Regions from separate parts of the Jeotgalibacillus malaysiensis genome, predicted to be linked through region 4. Evidence: riboswitches for the same ligand, from Rfam matches in the RefSeq annotation. Region 4 holds a riboswitch; each other region holds the start of a gene.
The links. A riboswitch is a leader RNA that binds a small molecule or an ion and turns the genes downstream of it on or off. The one in region 4 is predicted to bind S-adenosylmethionine.

Region 1 (4,215 bases), 1.6 Mb from region 4:
TGTATTTCCTTTTGAATGGCAATCATGATATACTCACCTCCCGCTTTAAGCTTTTAAAGATGCACTTGCTTTCCAGTGAAATTGTTCCCGATATTCACTCGGTGTTTTTCCTACAATTTTTTTGAATGCTGTGGCAAAATAACTTGAGTTTGCAAAACCGGTATTGTTTGCAATCACTTCAATTGGCAAAGAAGAAAGCCGAAGCATTCCTTTTGCTTTTTGCACCCTGACAAATGATAAATATTCAACAAATGTCATTCCAGTATCTTCTTTAAATAAACGGCTGAAGTAAGAAGGACTCAAATACACAAGATCGGCTATTCCCTTTAATGTCAGCTGTTCGCCGTAGTTCAGTTGAATATACTGGATTGTGCTTTCGATTGGATTCTTGATATCTGATAAAAACTGACCTGATTGTTTATTGGTTCCGTTATTTAATTCCGAACTGATCTCTGGAGCCAGTACCCGGTCAAATGTTTCAATTAATTCATTTTTTGAAAGCGGTTTCAATAAATAGGAAGAAAAACCCGAGTTAATCGCATCTTGAGCTAACTCAAACATCTTCAGCTGAGTGACGACAATTACCGGCAGTGTGGGATATAATTGAAGTGCTGTTCTCCCGAATTTAATTCCATCCATATCAGGTAATGAAAGATCGATAATAAGGGCACTTGGTTGACTTTGCTTCAAAAGGAGCAGGCCTCTTTGAACTGTACTTGACTCATATATAGATAAGAAGTGATATTTGCTTTCTTTTATTATCGTACATATCTCTCGTCTAGCTAGTTGATCATTATCAACAATCAGCAATTCAGCCAAGCTTTCTCCCCCTCTTCTTAAATCCTAGTAGACTTCGTTAAGGAACAGTTTCATTATTTTGCTTTTTATTATTTGATTTTAATTGTTTTTATAATTTTCTAATTATTTTAAATATTATTGCACAAATTTGCATGTATGTTTCAATTTATCACTTTTTACTCTTAGAATTCTTATTAATTTTCAGTTGTTTTACAAAATATTACATATAAGATCCGCATCTTGTGTTCAACTTGGGTATAAATATCCCTGGGGTCAGTATAAGAGTAAACGTTAAGATAAGAGTTCTTCATGATGTAATTAACTCATTGATCATCGATAATACATGCCTTGCTATGAATTGAATACATAGGAAAGGATAATCAGCTCCTCATTTGTCTCTTACAGTACGTTCAAGTAAGTACCATCCCAATATAGTTCGTGGGAAAGCAGCTAAATTCCTTCAAAACTCGCCAATCGGCCTGGACGTACTGGTATTCAGATCTTATAAGAATAGGCTCCTCCTTTGCAGGTTCAAAAGCAGGCAAGTATGTACTTACTCCTATTCCTATTCAACACTTTTGATATATAGGTAATAACCATCAATGACTTCTCCAATACTCCTTACCTCTTCACCAGGTATCGTGGGTCGCTGGTTCTGCAGAACATGATGTTAATTTTAAAATACGGTTGACACACTGTTAGCTATACAAGTAAAATAGTCGTTAATTTCATAATTTTCTTATCGAGAGCGGTGGAGGAACCTGGTCCTGTGATCCCGCGGCAACCTGTTTTTAGAACAAGGTGCTCATTCCAGCAGACACTTTCTGTCTGAAAGATAAGAGTCGGGACGTTCAAATCAACCCTGCTATTTTTCTTACAGAAAAGTAGCAGGGTTTTTTTAATTTCGGATGGAGGGAAAATTAAATGGCAGATCAGCAAACACAGAAGAATTCAGCATTACGTTACATTTACCGAGGAAGAAGTAAATAAAGGAGATTTTATTCAATGCGTTCAAAACACTGTCCGGCTTACAACCTGCTTATGGATGCAGACGTAGAAATTGAAGTAATCTGGACATTCAAAGAGGAGGAGAAAATATGAGTTCATACGGATTATGGGTCATTTCACTGGCCGTACTATATACGTTCGCCCTCATCATTGTCGGTAATATAGCGAAACGTAAAGCCAGCCGCGGCGAGCAATATTTTGTTGGAGGAAGGACGTTCAGATGGTGGACGGTTGCCTTTTGTATTACCGGACTCTTCTCAGGTTCTACGTACATATCGATCGTTGAGCTTTCCTACCTGACAGGAATTTCAGCAATTTGGTACGGGATCGCAGAAACAATACAAGTCTTACTGATTGCCTTATTATTAATCAAATCATTCCGTGAAAAGTTAATTGTCACGATTACAGGATTAATCGGTGATCAATTCGGCAGACGTGCTAAAGCTTTATCGGGCGTGATTACGGCGTTTGCCTTTCCGATGTGGTCCGTAGCTACAGCTATTGCTTTTGCTTCTGCCTTTCATGTGTTTACTGGCGTTTCGTTGTCCCTATCCATCGCTTTTACAGCCCTCTTACTATTTGTTTATTTACAATCAGGGGGTATGTGGGCTATAGCATTTACACAGACGATGAACACGTTTATTTTTGCCATCATGTTTATAATTGGGACTGTGGCATTCTTTATCAACCCGGGTATCTCCGGCTTGCAGCAACTTGCCGCCGATCAGCCGAACATGTTTGATTGGGGAGGCGCTGGTCTTCAAGTGATCCTTGTATGGTTTGCCACTTTCTTAGTAAACGTAATTTTAGCGCAAGCTGCTTTTCAGATGGCCTTATCTTGTAAAACACCTGAGGAAGGTCGCAAAGGCTTACTCGTAGCAGAAATAATGAGTGTACCTTTTATTCTATTAGGTATCCTGTTTGGTTTGTCTGCCGCTGCGGTCGTTCCTGACGCCAGTATGGGACTGGTTGCACTTCCCCAATATTTAATGGAAGTACTGCCCGCACCACTGGTTGGCCTGTTCTTTTTAGGCATCTGGGCTTGTGCTCTCGGATGGGGAGCGCCTTGTCAGTTCTCAGGGGCAACCAGTCTTGGTAAAGACGTCGGAAGCGCCATTTTCCCCGGCGCTTCTCCAGAACAGCTCGTTAAGTATACAAAATGGTCGCTGCTGCTGTTGACAGGACTTATGATTATCTTCGGCTTCCTGCGTACTGAACAAGCCGCCTGGTGGAACGTACTTGCATGGACAATGAGAAACTCTGCCACTTTTGCACCTGTAGTCGCTGCATTATTCTGGCCGCTTGTTACAAAGCGGGCCGTCCTCGGAGCGCTATTCGGCGGGTTTGCAGCAGGCTTAACCTGGTATCACCTGAGCAATTGGCACCCTGCTGATTTCTTCTTGAACATTCACCCGGTTTGGGTAGGAATGAGCGTCAACATTCTCGTTATGGTATTGTTTACCGTTGTTTTCAACTATGGAAATTGGAAGATCATCAACAACCGCTCTGTAAAAGGAGGCGGTGTGTTGACAATTCTTGTAGCACTGATTGTCATTAACGGCTTATTCTATGAATCTCTCCACGCCGCTGGTGTGATAGGTTTGACCCTCTTCCTTAATGTATTAGCTGTATTTATCGGAAGTATTATTTTTATCAAACCAAAAGTAACCGAAGGATCTGTTCAGGAACAGGTGGTTTCTTAAAGATTAAGGGATCCCTATGAAAATCGTTCAAATATTGTAAAGAAAACCTTAAAACATGTACTACAAAAAAGCTTGAACATTTTATTTGGCTCTAAGCTTTTTTGTAGTACCTTTCTTTTCATAGATTAATATAAGAGAGTTTACATCACTAGGATGCAAAAGTCAGCAGTATTGGCTAGCGACCGTAGCCTATGTATATTGACAAAAATGATGGCTTGAAAAAACATTCATCCTTTTGATTTGACCGGTATCACAAACCCATACAGAAGAGGTGTCCTCTATATAATAGAAGGAAACCCCTTGCTGCCATTCATTTACCCATTCAATTGGAATTGCACCTATTTCAGCAAAGTAAGAAATTCCCTCATAAATCCCGGCAGATCTGGCCATGCTTGACCCGATACAAGGTTTTGGTGAAGGTGTACCTGTTCGTCGATGTATTTTGCTCCGCAGGCTAATACATCAGGTCTGCAGGAAGGATAGGCTGTATATTCTCTTCCTTCCATCAATTCAGGGATTACACTCAGTAACTGAGCCGCGTGACAAATTGCTCCAACAGGCTTATTTTCCTTGAAAAAGTGACTGATAATAGGGGCCACGGCTTCATTCATACGGATATATTCTGGTGCGCGACCTCCTGGTATAATGAGGCCATCAAATTCCTCCGGGCTAATATCTGTAAATGCGGCATGAGATTGAAGAGCGT
Region 2 (4,215 bases), 870 kb from region 4:
TGCATCTCTGATTGCAAATGTCTCAGCTTTTTCCATCGCCACACTGCCATATGGAGAAGGGAATAGCACGAAATCTGCACCCGCGAGACGAAGCAGTTTACCGAGCAGCACCTGATTAGAAATCCCGTAAAGCGGTGAAGCCGTAAAAGCGCCGGATACAGCAGGATGCGCCATAATCGGTACATCGATATACGGATCCTCAGCCAGACTCTGCAGTGTATCAAGCCCGTAAGCGAATACGTTAAACAGAAGTGCATTTGCGCCCAGCGAAACTGCTTTTCGTGCCTTTTCTTTTAAATCAAATGTTCTTCCTGAAAGATTCACTGCATATAACGTGCGGTGACCTGTGCGCTCATATTCTTCATTCAGCACCTTCACACCACGGCGGATCCGATCCTCAAAAGGTGTGAGCGGATTATCAAATAAAATCTCATCATCCTTTACAAGGTCAACGCCACCTGCAGCCTGTGCGCGCAATTGTTCTTCAAAAAGATCTGTTCCACGTCCGATCATGCCCTTAAAAATACTCATCAGCAGCGGGCGATCGTGTACGCCAAGCTTATTTCTGATTGATTCAATCCCGAACTGTGGACCGGGGAACTGCTGCTCAAGTGCTTCATCAAGTTCAATATCAACAAGCTTTACTTCACCATCAAGTGAAAGCTTTCCAAAAATTGTGGTCAGGATTGCCGGAATATCAGCACTGAAATTTGCTGCCGGATAGGCGATTTTAATCAGTCCAGCCTTACGCTCACCTAAGTGGCCGGCTGCTGCTGAAGGTGACGTTTCACTGACAGCAACAACCTCACCCTTATGCTTTTTCAATTGCTCCTGATCAACCGCCGGCAGGTCCGTCCATGAACCGACCGTCAGTCCAAGTGCGATAGACTCAGCCTTTTTATCTAAATTTCCTTTTGCATCATGTACAAGATAAGTCGCTGTAATTTTTGACATTATAGACATCCTTTCAAAAAACAGAAATGAAAAATCCGCTCCCAAAGAGGAAGCGGACATCTAAATGAACGTTCTTCCTCTTATCCTTCAGCTGTCGCTGTGAGAATTAGCACCTTGAATCAGCGGTAAATCGCTGAAACAGGTTGCCGGGTTTCATCGGGCTCGCCCCTCCACCTGCTCTTTATAAGAGTTTATACGTATTCGGTTGGTTTTAAAATCATGTACCGAATTATGTCAGAGATCTTCAAAAACGTCAAGCCGATTTTTCAGAAAATTATATTATTGTGCTTTTAGTTTATGAGTAATATTGTGTTTGTCTCATATAATTTGGCGGGTGATTTCCGCTTCAGGGGGACGCTTTCCGCGGCCGGGCGGTGAGCCCGCAGGCTTCGCCATGCTCTGTCTCACCTGTCCCTTCCTGCCACAGGAGTCGCCCCCTTACGCTCCAATCACTCGCTGTGCAGATATCAAGAATTTTTTACAAACTAAAAAGTATGAGAAATAATTGATCAACCAACTATATATACTTTTTAAAGATAACTAAGCTGTTGACCGGAGTGTAAGGCGGCGACTCCGGGACGATTAGTGGGAAGCTGAGACCCCGCAAAGCGAAGCTTGAGGAGGCTCAGCAACCACCGTCCGGAAAGCGTCCGCCTGAAACGCAGGTCAACAGCGGTTCCCAGAAGCCCTCAAAAATAATTTTTAAAAAACTCATTGACAAAACGTCACTCTATTCCGTAAACTTGCAATTATGAATTCGAAATAACCAATAACAACCAACTACATATACCACTCTTATCGAGAGTTGGCTGAGGGAATTGGCCCTATGAAGCCCGGCAACCGGCCCGCTGTATACATTCAGCAGGGACACGGTGCTACATCCAACAGACGTAATGGTCTGAGAGATAAGAGGTCGAATCAGTCTAATTCTGCCTCTTTCTATCTTAGAAAGGGGCTTTTTATTGTTTAAAAAGGAGCGTGAAACAATGGGTAAGGCAGAACGGTTGAAAAAAGCACGGCCGCCGGTACAGAAAAATACACACGAGGGCAGACTCCCGCCAGGTCAAACGCTGACAGAAAAATTTCCGATTCTGCATGAAGGCGAGGTCCCTGAATACAATCTTGCTACATGGGATTTCACGCTGTTTGGTGAAGGTGTAACTAAAAAGAAATTCACATATGACGAGCTCATGCAGCTGCCGCAGACGACGGTTGTAAAAGATATTCACTGCGTCACAAGGTGGTCGCGATTTGATAATGCTTTTACAGGCGTCACAATCAGAGATCTGCTGAAAGACTTTGAAATTCCTGAAGGCACGAAGCACGTTATGATTTATGGAGATCATGATTATGAAGCCAACTTACCACTTGAGGATCTATTAAAAGATGACATTCTGCTCGCTCACTCCTTTGAAGGAAAGCCGCTGACAGCGAAGCATGGTTATCCATTCAGACTGGTCGTACCGCATCTGTATTTCTGGAAGAGTGTGAAGTGGATCAGAGGAATCGAGTTTTTACAGGAAGACCGCCCGGGGTTCTGGGAGCGTAACGGATTCCATAATTACGGTGAAGTATTCAGAGAAGAACGTTTTTCAGGAGAGGACTTAGACATTCCTAAAGATGAGTGGCATAAAAAAGAATTCGATTAAAGGAGAGGAACGTTAATGACAAATGTACGTGAGCATGTGTATGAACCATTTACTGATCAGAGTGTCCTCGTTTATTTAAAAAATAAGGGACTCATCACTGATAAAGAGCAGGTAACGTGTAACGAAGTTGGAGACGGGAATCTGAACTACGTGTTTATTGTGAAGGATCTGAAAACTGACAAATCACTCGTTGTGAAGCAGGCGCTGCCTTATGCAAAGGTTGTCGGTGAAAGCTGGCCGCTCTCGCTAGACCGTGCACGCATTGAACGTCAGGCACTGCAGGAAGCAGCAAAATATGTACCGGCGCTTGTACCGGAAGTATTTGATTATGACGATGACTATGCAGTAACGGTGATGGAGGACCTGTCAGATCATGTGATTCTCAGAAAAGGACTGCTTGAAGGGAACTTCTACCCCCACATTTCAGCACATATTGGCTCATACCTTGCAGAAAATCTGTTCAACGCCTCTGATGAAGCACTTGGACCGGTTGAAAAGAAAAAGCTTGCACGCCAGTTTGTAAATCCTGACCTGTGTGACATTACTGAAAAGCTCGTTTTCACAGATCCTTATCAAAATGCTGAATCGAATTCCTACCCTGAAAGCCTTCAGGAAGTAGTGGAGTCACTGTGGCAGGACGATCGTCTAATCTTTGAAGTCGCAAAATTGAAAAAACAATTCCTCACTGAAGGAGAAACATTGCTTCACGGAGACCTTCATACAGGCAGTGTGTTTGTAACGGAGGAGTCTACAAAAGTGATTGACCCTGAATTTGCATTTTATGGTCCGGCAGGATTTGATATCGGTGCATTCATTGCCAACCTGACGCTCAACTATATCGCACAACAGGAAAGAGCGGATGAAAATAAGCGTACTGAAATCAGTGAGTACCTGCTTGAGGCAATTGAACAGACGTGGGCAGTATTTGAAAAGCGCTACCGCGAGCTGCTGCTTGAAAAAGGGTTTGAAGAAAGACAGCGCACTGATCAGTATGCAGATTATGTGCTTGAAAAGATCTGGCAGGATACGCTCGGATTTGCCGGCTGTAAAACGATCCGACGAATCATCGGACTGGCGCACGTTGAAGATATCGATGGAATTGAAGACGAAGCGGGCAGACTGCAGGCGCAGCAGCGTGCGATTGAAACTGGCAGATCACTGATTTTTAACCGTACAGTATGGCGTTCACCGAAAAGCCTGACTGCTTATCTGAAGGGGCTGGCAAAATGACAAACTTTATTAAACCGGTCATCTGGGAAGGCGGTGCGATCCGTCTGTTGAATCAGCAGAAGCTTCCCGGAGAAGTGGAATATATCTTTTTAAAAACGATTGAAGATGTATGGGACAGCATTACGCAATTAAAAGTAAGAGGCGCGCCTGCAATCGGTATTACTGCTGCTTATGGCCTTGCTTTATGGGCAAAAACCAGCGGGCTGACTGAGCCAGGTTTGTTAAAAGCAGAACTTGCTGTAAAAGCAGCTTATCTCAATTCATCCCGCCCGACTGCTGTCAATCTTTCCTGGGCGCTTCAAAGATTACTGAAATCAACTGAAGAAGAAAACTCTGCTGCAAAAGTGATTGAGCGTCTTGAAACAGAAGCGATCCTGATTCA
Region 3 (4,215 bases), 410 kb from region 4:
TTTTATAAAGGAAAGATGTAATCCCGTACTCTTCTGTTTCCGGGATATGCTCTTCATTCAACTCTTTGATCCACCCCGCACCCTGGCTGGCTTTCTCAAAATCAAAAGCTTTCGTATTTAAAATGTCCAGCGGGTCTACCTGACCGTATGAAGCTGTCAGGATCTTTGCTTCGGGGTTTAATGTCTTCAGCAGAACCCTGATCGCATCCGCTTCCTCAGAAGAAACAAGATCGATTTTATTTAAAATAATGACATCAGCAAATTCAACCTGATCAATCAGGAGGTCAGACACGTCACGCTCATCCTGCTCATCATCTGTCTGTTTACGGTCAAGAAGCGTTTCGCCGCTCTCAAGATCATTTGCAAATCTGAGTGCATCCACAACAGTCACCATTGTATCGAGCCGTGTTAACTTACTTAAATCAATTCCGGTTTCTTCATCCTCGTACACAAATGTCTGCGCAACAGGGATCGGTTCAGAAATTCCTGTTGATTCAATCACGATATAGTCAATTTCGCCAATCTCAGCCAGCCGCTTTACTTCAATCATCAAATCCTCACGCAAAGTACAGCAAATACAGCCGTTCTGCATCTCAACCAGCGTCTCATCCGTTTGCGAAAAATAACCCTTCTTCAACTGACCGCCATCAATATTCACTTCACTCATATCATTCACAATCACAGCCGCTCTCAAATCCTGCTTACTATGTAAAATATGATTCAACAAAGTCGTCTTACCCGCACCTAAATAACCACTCAAAACCGTAACTGGTATCGTCATCATTATAACCCTCTCTTAAAACGTAATTATTACGATTTAAAGAATAGCGGATTTTTGGGGTGATGTAAAGGGTTAATAGGGGGGGTATACAGTGGGGACGGAGTTAAGTGATCCACTTTTAAAATCATTCTAAAAGTGAAACAGTCAACTCCGTCCCCGCTGTGCCGTTTTATTTTCATGCTTCATGTATAATGGAAACATTATCCGGTTACTGAAAGGAGCCAGAACGATGTCAAATCATAGAGGACTTTCAACTGCATGGCAGATGCTTGGCTGGCTGCTTTTGGCGCAGGTGGCTGTTGCGCTTGTGGGGCGTTCGCTTGCACCGCTTGGCCCGTTGATTGCTGAGGATCTTACACTTTCAAAAGCGCAGGTAGGATTGCTGCCTTCATTTTTATTTTTGGGACAGATGCTGGTCAGTATTCCGGCGGGGATGCTGACTGATAAGATCGGAACGCGACGATTGCTGTTGATCGTGTGTCTGGTGCTCGGTACAGCTTTTCTGCTTGGATCTTTTGCGTCAGGCCTTTACATATTACTATTTTTTATCATGCTCGGCGGGATGGGGTATGGCGCTATGCATCCCGTGACGAATCGCGGCATTCTTTACTGGTTCCCGGCTAAAAGAGGGACAGCGATGGGGATCAAGCAGATGGGTGTCACATTCGGTTCAGCCCTTGCAGCAATTGCACTTTTACCACTTGCAGTGGCATTTGGCTGGCGTGTGGCAATGGCAGTTGCGTGTGTTGTAGTGATGCTGAGCGGCATCATTGCGTTTCGCTTTTACAAAGAACAGCTCGCTGAAAAAACTGCCCGTGAGCCTGCGGTAAAAGGGAGTATGCTTGGTATTATTACGTATAAACCCCTGCTTTTAATCAGCTTAGTAGCACTAATTCTAAACGGTTCGCAAATGAGTGTGAATACATATCTATTATTTTTCGTTACGGATGAACTGTTTTTTAGTCTGGCACTGGCAGGAGCGATGCTTGTATTATCTGAAGCAAGCGGTTCGTTTGGCAGAATTATTTGGGGGTCAATCAGCGATACCTTATTTGGCGGAAGAAGATTTCCAGTGCTCATGATTATTATTGTGACAGCACTGACCGGAGCGCTCGGCATGGCGTTTTTAACTGAGGGAATTCCGGTCCCGCTGCTAGTTGTAATCGTAGTCGTTCTGGGGTTTGCCGTATCAGGATTTAACGGACTGTGGATGAATATCGCAACAGAACTGACACCCAGACAGCAGGCAGGGGCGGCAAGTGGAGTCAGCCTCACAATCGGCTCAGCAGGCGTCATTATTTTGCCACCGCTCTTTGGCCTGACGATTGATATGAGTGGAAACTTTCAGACTGCATGGCTATTGATGGCTGGGCTGTTGGGTGTGGCCGGGGTGCTGGCTTTTGTTTTGAGGAAGATGAAGGGGTTTTAGGGTGATACAGGGGGACGGAGGTTCTTGTATCATTTATGCAAAATTATCCTTTTTGATACAGCAACCTCCGTCCCCCCTGTATCACATAAATTATTTCAAAAATAGTTTGACAATTCCAATTCCGACCTTTAAGATAGGCTTTATAACTGAATAGCTTTACTTCTTATCAAGAGAGGCGGAGGGACTGACCCGATGAAGCCTCGGCAACCGGCGATGCGCGGTGCTAATTTCAGAGGATTGTTTCCGAAGATAAGAGGTGGCTGTGGCCGGAAAAGCTCGCTTCCTTTTGTTTTTGGATAAAAGGAGGCGGGTTTTATTTTGGTGAAAATAAAAAGAAGAGGTGCGGCAACACCTCTTCCGATGATGAGTTAAGACACCGGGTTGCGCCGAATATCTCTGTTCATCTATTTAATCGTATCACTGACAGGGATGTTCGTCTATTTACTTTATTAAAAGGAGACGATGAACATGACGAATTTGAAGTTTGCATATTGGGTACCGAATGTCAGTGGGGGACTTGTTGTATCAAAGCTGCCTCAGCATACGGATTGGAGCTTTGACGCGAATAAAAGATATGTTCAGATTGCTGAAGATGCAGGGTATGATTATGCCCTTTTACAGACGAGATTTTTTGCAAGATATGGGGCTGAAAATCAGCTTGAGGCGATTACGCTTGGGTCAGCGCTTGCTGCAGTAACAAAAAAAATTAATCTGATTGCAGCTGTTCATCCGGGTCTTTGGCATCCAGCCGTGTATGCGAAAATGCTCGCCACACTTGATCAGATCAGCAACGGCCGTGCAGCTGTGAATATTGTGAGCGGCTGGTTCAAGCAGGAGTTTATCGGGTACGGTGAGCACTGGCTTGATCATGATGAACGCTACAGAAGATCTGAAGAGTTTGCCCGGGTGTTGAGGGAGCTCTGGACAAAAGAAACAACAACTTTTAAAGGTGATTTTTATCGGATCAATGAAGCACCTTTTAAACCGAAGCCGGTGCAGGGTGGGGACCTTCCAATTTTTCAGGGAGGTAATTCACAGGCTGCAAAGGAAATGGCGGCGCGAGTCTCTGATGTTTATTTTATGAACGGGAATACACTGGAAGGTTTTAAAAAGCAGATAGATGAGGTGCGTGCGCTTGCTGTAAAAGAAGGAAGAACAGTGAAGTTTGCTGCAAATGGTTTTGCAATCGTGCGCGATACTGAGGAAGAAGCAGTCGATCTGCTCAGACAAATCGTTTCGCACGCAGATAAAGAGGCGGTTGAAGGGTTCAGGGAAGCAGTGAAGGACGCGGGTCAGGCTTCTAAGGAGAAGGATGGCATGTGGGCAAATTCCACCTTTGAAGATCTCGTGCAGTATAATGACGGCTTTAAAACCGGTCTGATCGGGACAGCTGAACAGGTGGCTGACAGAATCATTGAGCTGAAAAAGCTCGGCGTGGATATCGTACTGACAGGCCATTTCCATTACGAAACGGACCTTGAACGCTTCGGTAAAGAAGTCATTCCACTCGTAAAAGAGAAAGAACTGGCGTTAAAAGAAAGCGGGGTACTGGCATGAAGGTTCTAGCATTATCAGGCAGTCTGTCGGGCTCGAAAACTTATACGGTCATAAAAGAAGCTGCAGCCCTGCTCAGTGAGTTTGATTCTGTAGAAGTTGAAGCGCTAAACCTTGCAGATCTCAAGGTTGAATTTTGCGACGGGCGTGATCCATTGACCTATGAAGGGGATACAGACCTGATCATCAGAAAGATTGTTGAAGCAGATGCATTTGTCATTGGAACGCCAATTTACAGAGGATCGCTGACAGGTGCACTGAAAAATGTTTTTGACCTGATCCCAAATGATGCCCTGCGCGGAAAAGTGATCGGCTTTGTCGCAACAGGAGGCACCTACCACCATTACCTGGCGATCGAACACCAGCTGAACCCGCTAGCAAGCTACTTTCGGGCACATATCGTACCGGGAGGGGTTTACGCACACAACGATCATTTTCAAAATGGTCAGCT
Region 4 (4,215 bases):
ATCGTGATGAAGAAGGTAAACTTCATAAAGTCGATATTACATGTACGCATATGGGCTGTGAATGCGCATGGAATCAGGATGAACGCTCATGGGACTGCCCGTGTCACGGTTCGAGATTCTCATTTGACGGAGCCGTACTCGAAGGACCTGCTGTAACACCTTTAAAGAAAAGATAAAAAAATCCCGCTTTACTGGCGGGATTTTTCAATTCTCTAACATTATTCTTCTCCAAATGCTTCAGGCAGCATCTTAAACCCGTCAATCTCTGCATCTTCCTCAATCTCAATCATAATACATCTCTTTCCTTTATAATTGACCTGTCTGACGTATTGCAGATCCTGCGGGCTGATGGAAATATTTGCGATCATGGTCTGGATTTTAATCGACTTCGTTTTGTATTTCGGTACAATGCTGCCGGCTTTTAATTCGTACGATTCATCATCAGTGATCAGCTGGAAGGCTTCTTTTATCTTATCTCCTTCAACTTTTTCACCACTGTTCGTCAGCACGCGTTCAACATCCTTATAATCAAGCTTTGGCGGCTCGTCCTCTTCGTTCTCTTCAATTGTCGTGTTAATTTCACTATATACTTTTGCAAGCGTAGAAGGGGAAAGGCGGTCACCGACGACGCTTTTAATCACTTCTTCAAATACTGCTTTATCTTCCTGCGCAGTCATGATTTCTTCACCGTTCAGTACCTCTTCGATAAAATGAAAATCCGGTTCATTTGCTTTTGGCGCTGCGTATAATACATGATTCACATCAGAAGCGTGATTTGTAATACACGGGAATAGAAAGCCGGTCATTGGATTTTTCAGGTCGATAACCGGATCGACTTCGACCTTATATTTAAATTCTTTTTCGATATAATCAAACTGAATTTCTTTTTTTGGCTCTTCAGTTTTATTGACAGTACACAGTGTAAACGGATGGGAGTAGACTGTATCACGACTGCTTTCTTCAGACGCTTCACTTCTTTTTTTAGTCGGCTTCATGTATTCACCACGGATAAATGTAATGACAATATCCTTTTCAAAAGGGTTCTGAATCATTTTCTCGGTCATCTGAAGCATCTGTTCCTGCCAGTCTTCACCTTCTCCAAGCAATCCTTTATGTAAAATCAGCTGACTGCTGTTTTCAGCATCACGCTTAAATTTTAGCTCAAATAATTTCTCATTCATTTGACCCGTCAGTACTTTTTTAAAATTATTCATAAACAGTTCCTGCTGATCACTGTCCAGCATTTCAAATGGCTGTCGCTGGTAATGATAAATATCTGTTGATTCCTTCATAATATACACATTAAAGATATCTGAAATTCTGAGCAGATCATTATCTGTTTTTAATTGTTTGCGAATATTTGCTACATCTTTCTTATCCACTCTGTTCACTCCTAAGGGTGATATTTTACGCTACATCATATTAACATAAGTCGCTTGGAAATGTTTAAAGGACCATTATATCTTTGCACCTCTGAAACAGTCTTTAACTTAGTTATAATTACTCTTTTACTTTCTGTACAGCAGTTAAAAACATAGTTCCTAAGTGAATTGTAAATATTCCAGAAGCATAGATAAGATTTTTTAACCTGAGTTGCAGAAAAGCCATTCCCTCAATTTTCTCTTTGACATATTACTTAATTGTGTTAATATCCAGCTCCAACTACACGTACGTTTGTTAAATTAACTCTTCACCTTCCTTCAAATAGTTGGTTTTGCTGTGCAAGTATTTTTGTCCAACAGCAACTTGTAAGTGAAGGGGTTTTTATAGTCAATGTTGCTACCATGAGCATACGCTGTAAAATATCTAAACGGTTTTTAGAAGAATTTATAAAAGATCCACGTTTTAAAGGCATCAAAAAGTCTAAGGCTGGAAAACGATTTTATTACTATTTATTTAATTTAGAATTTTTCAAATTTTTGGTTGTATGATCAGGTGACTCATGTTATCGTGGTTAAAACATACTAAAACACTAAGAATTATCGGTTTTATAAATTTTTGAAGCTATATCTTATCAAGAGAGGTGGGGGGCTTGGCCCTACGAAGATTCGGCAGCGGCTCACAAAGAGACAATGCCAATTCCAGAAAAGATAAGAGAGTGGGATGAATGATTTCTAAACCCCTCTTCTTATTTGGAAGAGAGGTTTTTCTATATCCGTAGAAAGGAGTCGACTATGACTAATACAGCTGTTACCTATGATAATTTCACTGGAGATCCGTTCAGTAATCTAAACGCTGATGATCAGACGAAAGGTGCTCTTGAGGTCCTCAGATGGGCTTACAAAGAGTATGACTCTATTACGTATGCCTGCAGTTTTGGAGCGGAGGGAATCGTACTCATCGATCTGATTGCAAAAGTGAAAAAGGATGCAAAAATCGTATTTCTCGATACCGGTATTCATTTTAAGGAGACATATGACCTTATCGAAAAAGTGAAGCAGAGATACCCGGCGCTTCAAATAGAAATGAAAAAGCCGGCCCTGACACTTGAAGAACAAGCAGAGGAACACGGTTCCGCTCTATGGAAAAGAAATCCTGATCAGTGCTGCTTCATCCGTAAAATTAAACCTCTTGAAGAAGCTCTTGATGGAGCAGAGGCGTGGGTTTCTGGACTGAGACGGGAGCAGTCGCTCAGTCGAAGCAATACGAATTTCGTTAACAAAGATGAACGTTTCCAATCGATAAAGGTATGCCCCCTTATTTACTGGACATGGGATGACGTCTGGTCTTATATCCGACTAAATGGGTTGAATTACAATGATTTGCATGATGAAGGGTATCCGAGTATCGGATGCATTCCATGTACATTTAAAGCAGAAAGTGGTGGTCGTGATGGCAGATGGAAAGGGATGGAGAAAACGGAGTGTGGACTCCATACAGGTGGTCAATCGTGATAAAGGAGAGTGGAGAAATGAGTAAAGTCTATATCGTAGGTGCAGGTCCAGGAGATGCGGACCTTATCACTATTAAAGGATTAAAGGCGATCCGGCAGGCAGACGTGATTTTGTACGATCGGCTCGTGAATCAGGATCTGCTGGAAGAAGCAGGTAGCGACACCCGTCTTGTCTACTGCGGTAAGAGTCCGGATCACCATTCATTAACCCAGGAAGAGATTAACACACTGCTTTGCGATTTCCAGGCGCAGGGGCTGACAGTCACCAGGCTGAAAGGCGGCGATCCATTCGTATTTGGACGTGGCGGGGAAGAAGCGGAAGTGCTGGCCGCACGCGGTATCCCTTTTGAAGTCGTACCAGGCATCACCGCAGGTATTGCAGCTCCGGCTTACGCGGGAATTCCAGTAACTCATAGAGAACACAGTTCTTCTGTTGCATTTATCTCAGGCGTAAGCAAACTCGGAATGGAGGATGAAGTGTACTGGGAGCATGTCGTGAAAAGTATGGATACTCTCTGCATTTACATGGGCGTCAGGAAACTGCCGGATATATGTGAAAGGCTGATCCGTCATGGAAAACCGGTAACGACGCCGATTGCGCTGGTCGGTTGGGGAACGACGGAATGGCAGGAGACGGTTACAGGAGAACTCGACACGATTGTAGAAAAGGCGGAACACATAAAAAATCCGGCCATTATAGTCGTCGGAGAGGTGGTCCGCTGCAGGGAAACCATCCAGTGGTTCGAAAAGCCCACAGAAGCGAAAGAAATGGAGGTCTCAGGATAAGATGCAGGGAGTACTATATGTCAGTCACGGAAGTCGGGTTGAGGAGACGAAGGCTGAAGTGGAGCGGGTCGTGGAAGAAGCACACAAGGGTATTGATGTTGCGCTTCACAGGCTGTGCTACTTGGAAATCGCTTCTCCAGGCATAGAAGAAGGGGCAGGGAAACTGATAGCGGAAGGTGCAAAGCGGATAGCTATTGTTCCGCTGCTTCTGTTCAGTGCCGGTCACTATTATTCAGATATTCCGGATGAACTGGAGAACCTTCAGAAGAAATATCCGGATGTCACTTTTACATACGGAGAACCTCTAGGTGTACAGGGGGCTTTAATTGATGCACTCTCCGACAGGCTTAGCGAAAAAGGATCAACGGATGCATTTCTCCTTGTAGCAAGAGGAAGCACGAATCCGGCAACGGAACAGGTGATGGAAACGATCAGGGAACACCTTGTAGCGAAAACCGGAAGCAGGCATGGAGAGGTTTGCTACCTTGCTGTTCTGGAACCGACGTTTGAACAGGGACTGGCGGACGCAGTTAAAA

Region 1: it holds a riboswitch for S-adenosylmethionine, as region 4 does, so the genes downstream of both, LG330_RS04610 (sodium:solute symporter) here and LG330_RS12620 (phosphoadenylyl-sulfate reductase) in region 4, are expected to answer to the same signal.
Region 2: it holds a riboswitch for S-adenosylmethionine, as region 4 does, so the genes downstream of both, LG330_RS16740 (sulfite oxidase-like oxidoreductase) here and LG330_RS12620 (phosphoadenylyl-sulfate reductase) in region 4, are expected to answer to the same signal.
Region 3: it holds a riboswitch for S-adenosylmethionine, as region 4 does, so the genes downstream of both, sfnG (dimethylsulfone monooxygenase SfnG) here and LG330_RS12620 (phosphoadenylyl-sulfate reductase) in region 4, are expected to answer to the same signal.

Annotation. Positions count from the first base shown of each region.
Region 1 is NZ_CP085252.1:789,663-793,877, reverse strand. It holds gene LG330_RS04620 (XdhC family protein) at 1-26, opposite strand, end outside; gene LG330_RS04615 (DNA-binding response regulator) at 46-819, opposite strand; SAM riboswitch class I at 1,535-1,640, shown strand; gene LG330_RS04610 (sodium:solute symporter) at 1,896-3,509, shown strand; gene LG330_RS04605 (DJ-1/PfpI family protein) at 3,848-4,215, opposite strand, start outside.
Region 2 is NZ_CP085252.1:3,220,944-3,225,158, reverse strand. It holds gene LG330_RS16745 (2,3-diketo-5-methylthiopentyl-1-phosphate enolase) at 1-954, opposite strand, end outside; SAM riboswitch class I at 1,032-1,144, opposite strand; SAM riboswitch class I at 1,747-1,866, shown strand; gene LG330_RS16740 (sulfite oxidase-like oxidoreductase) at 1,941-2,603, shown strand; gene mtnK (S-methyl-5-thioribose kinase) at 2,619-3,833, shown strand; gene mtnA (S-methyl-5-thioribose-1-phosphate isomerase) at 3,830-4,215, shown strand, end outside.
Region 3 is NZ_CP085252.1:2,760,004-2,764,218, reverse strand. It holds gene LG330_RS14585 (GTP-binding protein) at 1-781, opposite strand, end outside; gene LG330_RS14580 (MFS transporter) at 1,011-2,210, shown strand; SAM riboswitch class I at 2,371-2,466, shown strand; gene sfnG (dimethylsulfone monooxygenase SfnG) at 2,679-3,767, shown strand; gene LG330_RS14570 (NADPH-dependent FMN reductase) at 3,764-4,215, shown strand, end outside.
Region 4 is NZ_CP085252.1:2,352,277-2,356,491, reverse strand. It holds gene LG330_RS12630 (FAD-dependent oxidoreductase) at 1-176, shown strand, start outside; gene LG330_RS12625 (DUF4317 domain-containing protein) at 219-1,382, opposite strand; SAM riboswitch class I at 2,009-2,097, shown strand; gene LG330_RS12620 (phosphoadenylyl-sulfate reductase) at 2,175-2,894, shown strand; gene cobA (uroporphyrinogen-III C-methyltransferase) at 2,912-3,679, shown strand; gene LG330_RS12610 (sirohydrochlorin chelatase) at 3,681-4,215, shown strand, end outside.